Regions from separate parts of the Xenorhabdus siamensis genome, predicted to be linked through region 1. Evidence: predicted binding sites of a transcription regulator. Region 1 holds the regulator's gene; each other region holds the start of a gene.

The links. The regulator CRP, encoded in region 1, controls carbon source genes, mostly activating them, when cyclic AMP is high. The targets are predictions, from matches to a motif close to ATGTGANNNNNNTCACAT.
Region 2: the regulator CRP is predicted to act here: its motif matches at 2,461-2,478, upstream of gntK (gluconokinase).
Region 3: the regulator CRP is predicted to act here: its motif matches at 2,755-2,772, upstream of cytR (DNA-binding transcriptional regulator CytR).

The regions. Positions count from the first base shown of each region.
Region 1 is NZ_JBBMXE010000005.1:398,213-402,487, reverse strand. Features, by position in the region: gene AAC852_RS05710 (LysE family translocator) at 1-171, opposite strand, end outside; gene AAC852_RS05705 (YheU family protein) at 332-550, shown strand; gene AAC852_RS05700 (phosphoribulokinase) at 673-1,542, shown strand; gene crp (cAMP-activated global transcriptional regulator CRP) at 1,949-2,581, shown strand; gene AAC852_RS05690 (aminodeoxychorismate synthase component II) at 2,778-3,353, opposite strand; gene ppiA (peptidylprolyl isomerase A) at 3,683-4,249, opposite strand.
Region 2 is NZ_JBBMXE010000009.1:196,782-201,056, reverse strand. Features, by position in the region: gene AAC852_RS10010 (protein bax) at 1-311, shown strand, start outside; gene gntU (gluconate transporter) at 419-1,756, opposite strand; gene gntK (gluconokinase) at 1,756-2,292, opposite strand; gene gntR (gluconate operon transcriptional repressor GntR) at 2,515-3,510, opposite strand; gene AAC852_RS09990 (hypothetical protein) at 3,891-4,275, shown strand, end outside.
Region 3 is NZ_JBBMXE010000012.1:245,426-249,700, forward strand. Features, by position in the region: gene rpmE (50S ribosomal protein L31) at 18-233, opposite strand; gene priA (primosomal protein N') at 456-2,654, shown strand; gene cytR (DNA-binding transcriptional regulator CytR) at 2,962-3,987, shown strand; gene ftsN (cell division protein FtsN) at 4,062-4,275, shown strand, end outside.

The DNA.
Region 1 (4,275 bases):
AGACAGCAACAGGACGCTTTGCATCCCAAAAACAATTCCCAACAACAGTATCAACGAACGGCGGAACCCAAAATTGGCACCAGATGATGTCAGTAACATATTGTTCGGGCCGGGTGTGATCGCGGAGATAAACATAAATGTGCTAAGTGAGAATATCAGGCTGGCGGTCATGGCGTACTTTATCCCTCAATTATTGACATTTCCTTTCTAAGAAAATAGCAGTATGTTATTTAGCATACAAGGCCAGTTAACAATGAAAGTTAAACTCAAAAAACATCCTCAAAGCTAAGCAATACCAGCAGCTAATATAATGTGATATGGAGCGACCACAATGATTATCCCGTGGCAACAAGTAGAACCCGATACTCTACTTAACTTGATCGAAAGTTTTGTCTTGCGGGAAGGCACCGACTACGGTGAACTCGAAAAAACACTGGAACAGAAAGTACAGGATGTAAAACGCCAGCTTGAGCGGGGTGAAGCCCTGCTGGTTTGGTCTGAATTGCATGAGACTGTCAATATCATGCCTAAGGAGATGTTCCGTCCATAGTTTCATATCATTTCTGGCTCAATAAATAGCATTTCATTCAACATCGGTTTGTTTTATTGGCCTGATACTGCTGATCACGAGAACGATCATCCCAATTTTTTATGATAAGGAGTCTGTTTCTTATGTCTGCCAAACACCCTGTCATTGCCATAACCGGCTCTAGCGGAGCCGGAACGACAACCACCAGTGTGGCATTTCGCAAGATTTTCCAACAACTCGGCATCACTGCCGCACTTATCGAAGGGGATAGTTTCCACCGTTATACCCGCCCTGAAATGGACGCAGAAATACGTAAAGCGAAAGAACAAGGCAGGCACATCAGTTACTTCGGGCCAGAAGCGAATGATTTCCATATGCTAGAGAAGACATTCTTTGAATATGGGGAAACAGGTGCTGGCCGCTGGCGGAAATATCTGCATACGTATGACGAAGCTGTTCCCTACAACCAAGTACCGGGTACATTCACGCCCTGGGAATCGCTACCATCAAACACCGATATGCTGTTTTATGAAGGATTACATGGTGGTGTTGTCACGCCGCAATACAATGTCGCCGAATTAGTTGATCTGCTAATTGGTGTTGTCCCCATCGTCAACCTTGAATGGATACAAAAACTCATTCGCGATACCAGTGAACGCGGGCATTCAAGGGAGGCGGTTATGGATTCCGTGGTTCGTTCGATGGATGATTATATTCGCTATATTACGCCACAGTTTTCCCGCACTCACATCAACTTTCAACGCGTTCCTACTGTTGATACCTCCAACCCCTTTTCCGCCAAAGCTATTCCTTCTCTAGACGAAAGTTTTATCGTCATCCGATTCCGTGGTCTGAGCCAAATCGATTTCCCTTATTTACTGGCCATGCTTCAGGGTTCGTTTATTTCCAGTATAAATACTATCGTCGTTCCGGGTGGAAAAATGGGACTGGCAATGGAGTTAATTATGGCTCCGTTAGTTCAACAATTACTGGAAGGCAAAAAAATTTCCTGAATTAAGCACAAGTTAATTATCAATAACGCAGGTAACAAAAAATAATGTTACCTGTGATAAAACACCCACTATTCACCCACTTATAAATGAAAATGTAGTAAATGGTGTTCTGCAAACAGATTTCTGGTAATTTATTAACTGGTTTTATATGCTGAAGCGATACAGGAGAAGACAGAAATGTTTTCCTGTGTTACAAACAAAAGTTACAAGCGAAGCTGGCAGGTTTTATGGGTCTGGATGACTACACCAATATGTTAGCATCCTTTATAAACCTATATAAAATTCTTACTTGTCAGTTTTTCAGCAAGTTAATATGTTAATCTATTGACTTTATAAAGCCAGCCTGATGAGAAACTGTCAGCTTCTCAGAACATAAAGGCGGAAATAACAACAGAGGATAAAGCGAATGGTTCTCGGCAAGCCACAAACAGACCCTACTCTTGAATGGTTTTTGTCACACTGCCATATTCACAAATATCCATCCAAGAGCACGCTTATTCATCAAGGCGAGAAAGCAGAAACGCTTTACTACATTGTTAAAGGTTCAGTTGCTGTTCTAATAAAAGATGAAGAAGGTAAAGAAATGATCCTCTCTTATTTAAATCAGGGGGATTTCATTGGTGAACTTGGATTGTTTGAAGAAGGGCAAGAACGTACTGCATGGGTGCGAGCTAAGAGCGCCTGTGAAGTGGCTGAAATTTCTTATAAGAAATTTCGCCAGTTAATTCAGGTTAATCCTGACATTCTGATGCGTTTATCCGCTCAGATGGCAAGCCGCTTACAAACAACATCGGAAAAAGTTGGAAACCTGGCATTTCTGGATGTGACAGGTCGTATTGCACAGACATTGCTCAATCTGGCCAAACAGCCTGATGCAATGACCCATCCTGATGGTATGCAAATCAAAATTACACGTCAGGAAATTGGGCAGATTGTCGGATGCTCCCGTGAAACTGTCGGCCGCATTCTGAAAATGCTGGAAGATCAAAACCTGATCTCTGCGCACGGCAAAACAATTGTCGTTTATGGAACCCGCTAGTTCTTGAAATTGCGCTTGAATTAGGCCAGTGCGGCCCATAGAGCACTGGCTTTTTGCTTTCCATCCTTCAGCTTCTCTCATCCCTTAACAAAATGAAACCCGCTGGTGCATAATTTAGTGATATCACCTGCCCACAAATGCTTCGTAAAAAAATGGCCGTAAACAGTAGCCAAAAGAGGAAGTAAATCGTTCTTCGTTAATATTTAAGAAAATTATTTAACAGTTCATGTCCTTGTTCACTCAGGATGCTTTCCGGATGGAACTGCACGCCTTCCAAGGGGAGAGTACGGTGACGTATTCCCATTATTTCATCCACATTACCATCATGCTGGCTCCATGCCGTAACCTCAAAGGATGCAGGTAACGTTTCTGCGGCAATAACCAAAGAGTGATAACGGGTAACTGTCAGTGGACGATTCAATCCCTTAAATACACCTTGCTGGTTATGGTGAATTAAACAGGTTTTTCCGTGCATCACCTCACGGGCTTTAACAACACTCGCGCCAAAAGCCTGACCAATCGCTTGATGTCCGAGACACACCCCCAAAATCGGCACTTTCCCGGCAAAATGTGAAATGGCTTCCAGTGAGATCCCTGATTCATCTGGTGTACAAGGCCCCGGAGAGATCACTAAATGAGTCGGTGCTAATTTCTCGATATCTTCAAGCTGTAATTCATCATTACGCTTAACTAAAACATTTGCCCCTAACTCACAAAAATATTGATATAAATTGAATGTAAAAGAGTCGTAGTTATCTATTATTAATAACATAGGAGTTCATCCTACTGATTTTTATAGTTTTATATATTGCGTTGTCCTATTGGACATTATGCGTTCTGTATCACGGTAAAATTAGGTAAAGCAGCACCAACGGTAGCGGGACAGTCATCATACCACATAGACATTTTTAAAATAGGGGCAGGGATTACCGCCAGACAGCGGCACATATCCACAGTGAGGTCTTTTTCGTGTGAAAACGTAGAGGAGTGAGAAAGGGAGACGGCACTTTAAAAACCCTGAAACTTCAAAAAGTGTAATAACAGGCCAATACCGTCTCATTCTCTATCTTTCAGGCAAAAAACGTGTTTTTCTCATCAAGGTTATTGGGAAACAACCTTTGCAGAAAGTATCACAATCGGTTTAACAGGAACATTTTGGTAAGGCCCAACATTTTCTGTTTTGACTTGAGAAATTTTGTCAACCACATCCATCCCTTTCACTACCTTACCAAAGACGGCATAGCCGAAATCACGCTGACCGTGGTCAAGAAAAGCATTATCAGTCACATTAATGAAAAACTGACTGGTTGCACTATCCTTATCTGCGGTGCGTGCCATCGCAATTGTTCCACGCAAGTTACGTAAGCCATTATCAGCTTCATTTTTGATTGGGGCTTTGGTGACTTTCTGTTTCATATCTTTCGTAAATCCCCCTCCCTGGATCATGAAACCGGGAATAACGCGATGGAAAATCGTATTGTTATAAAAACCCTCATTCACATACTCAACGAAATTCTTTGTGGTAATCGGCGCCTTATTGCTATCCAGTTCAAGCTCTATTTCACCTGCTGATGTCATCAGCTTCACGTGAGTTTCGGCAGCCAATGCTGGAGCAGCCATACTGATAGCACATGCCGTCATAAGCGACACAAAAATACGTTTAAACATTGATGGTTCCTTTATTCTTGAGGTCA
Region 2 (4,275 bases), on a different contig from region 1:
ATAACCTGTTTGGAATGCGTTGTCGCTCATGCGGCAAAGCTAAAGGGAAAATTAAAGGTTATTCAGTTTATGATTCGATTGAAGACTCTGTTGTCGCCTATATGAAGAATATGAATACGCATCGTGCTTATGAGTCACTGCGTACTTCACGTGCAAGGCAGAGAATAGCACAGGTGCCACTTAATACCAGCAAACTGATCGATCATCTTAAAGGTTATTCCGAATTAGGTGCTGGTTATAATCGTTATTTACATAAAGTATTTAATGGCAATAAGGAATTGATTTCACAAGTACAGGAATACGGGAAGTGATTGCCAATAAATACGAGTAAATATGGTTATTCTTTAATAATCCGCACTGTATTAATTACAATGTGGATTATTTTTTTATCATGATAGTCTAAAAAACCGTTAGCACATCATAGCATCGCGAAATAGATCATGCCGACAATTGCTCCTGTTGTACCTAAAATAGTTTCCATGATTGTCCATGTTTTTAAGGTCTGTCCTTCTGTTGCCCCGGTAAATTTACCGAACAACCAGAAACCAGAATCATTGACATGGCTGAAGATCAATGAGCCACCAGCGATACATACAGAGAGTGCTGCCATTTGTGCACCGGAATAACCCAATTCACCGATAACAGGCAGTATCAGGCCGACAGTGGTCAGGCAGGCAACAGTGGCTGAACCTTGTATCACACGTACAGCACCAGCCAGAATAAAACATGCCAATGCGATTGGCAGGCCGGCACCGACCAATGCGTTACCCAACGCAGGCCCTACACCGGAATCAATCAACACTTGCTTGAAGACACCACCCGCCCCTGTAACCAGTAAGATAATTCCCGCTGGTTGGATTGCCGCAGAGCAGACATCCATTACTTTTTCTTTGCTCATGCCACGACGAATTGCCAGGCCATAAATCGCCACCAGGCAAGCAATTAAAATCGCGGTGAAAGGATGACCGATAAATTCCAGCCACTGATACAGTACAGATTGTTTATCAACAAAACGGGCGCCAATAGTTTTCAATCCGACTAATACTAATGGAAATAGCACCAGCACCAGACTGAACGCAAAAGAAGGCATCTGGTTCTTACCAATGCTTGGTGTGCCCAGATCTTTGGGTAAATCCAGAGTGACATACTTGCTGATGAAATTACCGTATGCGGGGCCAGCCAGTAACATACCGGGAATTGCCGCACTCAGGCCAATCAGGATCATCCAGCCAAAATCCGCACCCATTTGAGACGCCAGCATCATTGGCGTTGGCCCCGGCACCAGAAATGCCGCCGCTGCTGCCACCCCGGCAAACAATGGAACTGCCAGTTTTACCACATTACCGCCAGTCCGACGTGCAACAGCAAAAACCACGCCGATCAACAGTACAATCGCTACATCAAAAAACAGGGGTAATGCACAGATAAGGCCTGCAATGCCTAGCGCATAATTAGCCCGTTTTTCACCGAAGCTGCCCAGTAACTTCACGGCGATTTGATCTAGTGCGCCTGTTTCATGCAGGATTTTGCCAAACATGGCCCCTAATGCGACTACAATAGCAAGGAAGCCCAATGTGCCTGACATACCGTTTTGCATAGTTTGAGCGATTTTTTCTAATGGCATCCCGGAAAAAATACCGGCTCCCATTGAAACCAACATCAAGGCGATAAAGGCGTGCATTCGGGCCTTCATCACCAAAAATAGCAGCAGAAGAACAGAGCCGACGGCTGTCAGCACCAGCGTTAATGTACTCATTAAGGCGCCTCAGTAATATGGTGGATTGTTCTAATTGTGTTTTTAATTACTTCATCAAGAGCTGGTTTGATATCAATAACATGAACATCTTTTTCGTCCCTCGTCGGTTCTTCTAATGCCTCGAATTGGGAGATCAGCATTTGTGGTTTGAAAAAATGACCTTTACGTGCTTTCAGACGGCCTTCAATTAATTCAAAATCCCCCTGCATATACAGGAATGACAAGTTCTTGTTACCGTTACGTAGGATATCGCGGTAGCGTTTTTTCAGGGCAGAACATACCAGCAAAGAGATGTTATTGGTACGTTGCATGGCAAAAATGGCATCATTAAGCGCTTCCAGCCATGGTTGACGATCATCATCATTCAAGGCATGGCCTTCTGCCATCTTCTTGATATTGGCGCGGGGATGAAGGAAATCTCCATCTAAAAATGCAGCATCCAGTTTACGGGTAATACCATTGGCAACGGCAGATTTACCACTGCCGGATACCCCCATCAATATAAAAACATGGTTTGGCTGCCGGGTATCGTTCATCATCAAACTCCTTTATGCAGATTTTGTCACTTGGTCATCCTTGTGATTGAACTGCAATATTTTCTTTGTGAAATATTATCTGTGAAATGTTACCGGTAACTATTTATTAGAAACATTATCAGTAGCAAAGGATAGGGAGCAATTAATCAAGATTGCTAAAAAAGGAAAATGTGAGGACTATCGCAATTGAAGAAGGGAAAATATCATTTTAAGCTACAAAAATTAAACACTTTCACCTAATGAAAGTGTAAATCCAACGTCAATAAGGGTTCGCTCTGGTTTTTCGCCCTTCAGGCGGGTAAGCAATGCTTCTGCTGCCTTGCGTCCCATTTGGTTACGGGGAGTCAGTACGCTGGCAAGTTTGGGAGTCATTACCTGGCCGACATCATGTCCATGGAAACCCGCTACAGCGATGTCTCCCGGTACTTTGATCCCCTGACGCTGACATTCAAATATTGCTCCAATCGCGATATCGTCATTGGTACAAAACAGGCCGTCGACATCTGGATATTTCAGGTAAGTTTCCTGTAAGAGTTGGGCACCCAATGAGTAAGATGAGCTGGCAGACGTCATCATTTTTCTTGGTTGTAACCCTGCATTACGCATTGCCATTTCATATCCTTCCAAACGGATCAATGCCCTTTCATCTTGTCGGGCGCCGAGGTAGACAACATTCTGGCAACCACGTCCAAGCATGGATTCTGTCATCTGACGTGCTGCTTCAAAATTATCAATACCAACAGCGACATCAAGGCAGGGCGATACACTGTCCATCAGTTCTACAACGGGGATACCCGTGGTTTCCAATACTTTCAGGGTCTTGGGAGTATGTGTTCGTTCGGCCAAGATCAGTCCATCAATATTATAGGAAAGCAGGGAGAGCAGACGCTCTTCTTCTTTCTGTGCTGAGTAGCCGTAATGCGCGAGCATAGTCTGATAGCCATGACAATCTGTCACATGTTCAATACCGCGGATAACTTCGGCGAATACCTGATTGGTTAATGAAGGAAGCAATACCCCGATTGTCCGGCTGGTGGAATTGGAAAGAATATCCGGTACACGATTAGGAATGTAGCCCAGTTGATCCAAAGCCGCAGCAATCCGTTTCCCTAAGGCTTCGGAAACCTGATTTGGATGACGTAAGAAACGGCTGACCGTCATTTTTGTGACTCCAACGAGGTCTGCAACATCTTGTAAAACGGGGCGTTTTTTCTTCATTTTCAATGCGGTGCAATCAATATGAGAGGAGTAAGCTAATCAAGTGTGGTTTTAACACGTTTAGACACCAAAATAATACGATTTTTAGCAAAAAATTCTGGTTGACTCACATTCCATGGAGACTGCACTTATTCGTCAACTGCCATAAAATTTTTTCTGATATAGATATCAGGAACAGTTACTTACTCCGATCCAGTTAATTTATCGAGAGCATATAGAAATTATCAGAGTAAAAAAATAATCAGCCTGAAATTATTTATACAAAAGTCACTCATTAAAATATTTTCTATAATTTATTAATTTGTAAGCATTTTTTGATAATGGTGCATAAGGTGGATCATGCTAGTCTGCCGAGTCTTTCATTTTTCTTTGAGTGTATTATGACCTTAACTAACTTCAGTAAATTGTTAGCTGCTACATTCTGCCTTGCAACTTCATACAGTTATGCAGGAAATGAGCGCCCACTGTTTTCATTGACGATGACTGAATCTGGTGTACCGCAAACGAATAGCGATGGTAGTTTGTCCCACTCTGCAAAATCAGAATCGCATGTTCTGCCGATTTGGAGGGATAAAGCTCAAGCCAAAGGCTATGATCTTCCTGAGCCATTTGGTGTCAGTTATGGTTATATGAACCTGCGCCAGGATGTTATTGTGGATAGTATTAAGTTTGAATTTACTAATCCAAAGGTGAATGAGAACTGGAAAGATAAGATCATTGTTAATGCAGGTGATACACGTAGCAAAAATGAAACCCAATTATTGA
Region 3 (4,275 bases), on a different contig from region 1:
TTTGTTGGAAGCAAGAATTACTTCTTGAAACCTGGAACGCTGAAACGTTTGTTAAAGCGATCAACACGACCACCAGTCGCAACATCACGCTGTTTACCGGTATAGAACGGATGGCATGAACCACAAACGTCCAGGTTCAGGTCGTGACCTACGGTAGATTTGATTTTGATAACATTACCACAAGAGCAAGATGCAGTAATTTCTTCGTATTTAGGATGAATACCTTGTTTCATGGGGAAAACCTCTGTTAAGGCCGCGTCGCTATCCAGCCCTATCACCGCCAGACACCACACGTCGTGTTGATTAAAATAAGTTCGGTAATTTTCATACCAAAGGCGGCGAATCATACAGAATATCGTTTTATTGCGCAATAAAATCCGCTGATTTGCTATGATACTCTTTGACATTATATGTTGCTTTAGTCTTGCCATTAATCATCATTCGGAAATCGCCTTATGACAGTTGTTCAGGTTGCTTTACCTGTCCCTTTAGCTCGCTCTTTTGATTATCTGTTACCTGAAAGATTGCCGATCCCCGCCCTTGGGATCCGGGTACGTGTGCCATTTGGCAAACGCAATGCAATAGGTGTAGTGACAGCGATTACAGACAACAGCGATTTCCCCCTTGAGCAACTCAAACCAATTACCGAACTGCTTGATGAATCCCCGCTTTTTTCTGAGGATCTTTGGCAGTTACTCCAGTGGTCTGCCTGCTATTATCACTATCCACTTGGCGAAGTCCTTTTTCATGCCATGCCTGTTTTGCTGCGGCAAGGTAAAGCCGCAGAATTCTCACCTCTCTGGCAATGGCAAGTGACAGAGACAGGCCGTGAATTACCTCTTGAACAACTTAAACGTTCCGCCAAACAGCAACAAGCTTTAGCTAAATTGCGCCAAACATCCATTTATCGCCATCAAGTCGCTGAATTGGAATTGAGTGAAAGCGCACTGCAATCACTGAAAAAAAAGGGCTTGATTGATTTACACCCGGTACAACCGGAAACTGAAAATTGGCATGAACATTTTCGCATCATCGGGGAACGGCTAAAACTCAATACAGAGCAAGCCACCGCAGTTGGAGCCGTTCGCGCAGAAGATCACACTTTTTCTCCCTGGTTACTTGCCGGCATCACTGGCTCAGGTAAAACCGAAGTATACCTGAGTGTTCTGGAAAACATTTTGACACAGGGAAAACAAGCACTGATCTTAGTTCCCGAAATTGGTCTGACTCCCCAGACTATCCGCAGGTTCAGAGAGCGTTTCAACGCGCCCGTTGATGTTCTGCATTCAGCCTTAAATGACAGTGAACGGTTATCGGTATGGTTAAGAGCAAAACGAGGGGAAAACGCCATTGTCATCGGTACTCGTTCAGCCCTGTTCACTCCCTTCGCTCACTTAGGTGTCATCATCATTGATGAGGAGCATGATAATTCTTATAAACAACAAGATGGATGGCGCTATCACGCTCGTGATCTGGCGGTCTTCCGCGCCAAAAAAGAGAAAATTCCTATCATTCTGGGAACAGCAACACCGGCACTGGAAACACTATTTAATGTAAGACATGGAAAATACAAACAACTTACTTTGACGAAACGAGCCGGTCATGCCCTGCCAGCCACCCAACACCTGCTGGATATGAAAGGATTGCCGCTGACCGTCGGTTTATCTCAACCTCTCATTAACCGCATTGGCGAACATTTGCAAGCAGATAATCAGGTCATCCTCTTTCTGAACCGCCGTGGTTATTCCCCTGCCCTGCTGTGCCATGAGTGTGGCTGGATAGCAGAATGCCAGCGTTGTGATCACTACTATACCCTGCATCAGAATCATCGCTATCTGCGCTGCCATCACTGTGATAGCCAACGACCCATTCCTCGTCAATGCCCCCAATGCGGAACGACACATCTCATTCCTGTAGGGCTAGGTACTGAGCAACTTGAAGATGGTATCACTCAACTGTTTCCCAACGTTCCGGTTACCCGTATCGACAGAGACACCACCAGCCGCAAAGGAGCACTGGAACAACAACTTGCCGATATTCATCAGGGTGGTGCCCGTATTTTGATTGGCACTCAAATGTTGGCAAAAGGCCACCATTTTCCTGATGTCACATTAGTCGCTTTATTGGATGTCGATGGTGCCCTGTTTTCTGCTGATTTCCGCGCGGCTGAACGGTTTGCGCAATTGTATACTCAAGTTTCCGGTCGAGCAGGACGAGCAGGCAAACGCGGAGAAGTTGTACTTCAAACTCACCATCCAGAACATCCACTTTTACAGGTGTTGCTGGAGAAAGGCTATGACGCATTTGCTCAGCAAGCAATGGAAGAGCGCCAGCAAGTACTTCTGCCCCCTTTTGTCAGCCATATCATGCTACGGTCGGAAGATCACGATAATCAGCAGGCTCCTGCTTTTTTACAACAAATGCGCCAACTGTTTGAACATCATCCACGATATGATGAACACGTATGGATTATGGGACCGGTTCCCGCATTACAGGCCAAACGGGGTGGCCGATATCGCTGGCAATTACTGGTGCAACACCCATCGCGCATTTTTCTACAGAAAATGATGGCAGAGCTCCATCCACACATCACAGCGTTGCCGCAAGCACGGAAAGTAAAATGGAATATTGATGTTGATCCCACAGAAGGTTAATAAAAAAACAATGGATTATTGCAGTAAAAACTCCAAATTGAGCAGAAGTCTATGAAAAAACAGTGGCAATTATTTCCTTAATTTGCGAAGTAGCTCTAAGAAATGATGCATATCACATTTTTTATGTAAACAAAGTAACGGGTTGAACTGTTAATCGGTTTAAAATGAATTTATTAATATGACTGTAGAAAACGAGCCGCCAGTGCTTCCCCCACAGGAATAACTGGCGTTTTTTTACTTTCGATTTTTTTTACTTTCATTTCGGATAGCAATCGTTTCGCTACCTGTAGAACATAAGGAGTGGACTATGGAAAAAAAGAATTGCGCATTAGCGACAATGAAAGATGTCGCCAAAGTAGCGGGGGTTTCTACCGCAACTGTATCAAGAACACTTATGAATCCTGATAAAGTTTCTGTTCACACCCGTCAGAAAGTCGAAAATGCTGTACTGGAAGTGGGTTACTATCCGCATAATCTCGCCAAGAATTTGAGGAGAAATGAGTCCAGAGCCATTCTGGTTATCGTTCCCAATATCAGCGATCCTTTCTTCAATGAAAGTATCCGCGGCATTGAAGAAACTGCGGCAAAACATGGTTATCTGGTTCTGATTGGTGACTGTAAACACCAGCAACAGCAAGAACATGCTTTTATCAATCTACTCATTACCAAACGCATTGATGGCATGATCTTACTGGGCTCAAATGTTCCTTTCGATGTCTCTAAAGAAGAACAGAAAAATATGCCTCCCATGGTAATGGCTAATGAATTTGCGCCTGAACTAGAGCTTCCTACTGTCCATATTGATAATCTGACCTCCGCTTTCAATGCTACCCATCACCTGCAAAAAATCGGGCACAAACGCATCGCCTGTATCACTGGACCAGATACAATGCCACTGTGCCAATATCGGCTTCAAGGGTATATTCAGGCATTACGTCGTACCGGCATCCCTATCCGTGATGAATATATAGTCAGAGGTGATTTCACTCATGAAAGTGGCGCTGAATCAGCAGAAATCCTGCTTACCCTGCCGGAACCTCCCAGCGCTATTTTCTGCCATAGTGATGTCATGGCAATTGGTGCAATGTGGCAAGCTAAAAAAATGGGATTAAAATTACCAGAAGACCTGTCCATTGTTGGTTTTGATAATATCAACATGGCGCAATACAGCGAACCGCCTCTAACAACTGTGGCACAGCCATGTTATGAAATTGGGTATAACTCAATGCTTTTGTTGCTGGAGCAGCTCCAAGGCCGTATGGTTTCGAAAGGTTCACGATTATTAGATGCAGAATTGCTTATTCGTGAGAGTACTTGTTCGCCTAAAAGCTAGGCAAATAACTACATGTTCAGTAACATTAGGTATCTACTCCTTAATTTTTTAAATAACTCAGCGAATTAAACACAGTGGCACAACGAGATTATGTGAGTCGCGGGCATTCCAATCCCCGTCGGAAAGGTACTGGTAAGAAAAAAAATCAGACCCAAGGACTACCTAAAACGACATTAGCTATCGCCGTCGCTTTGGTGGTCACATTCATTGGTGGACTTTATTTCATCGTACATACTAAAAATGAAAGTGTACAAAATACACCACCAATCACTCACCAGCCTAAAGGCC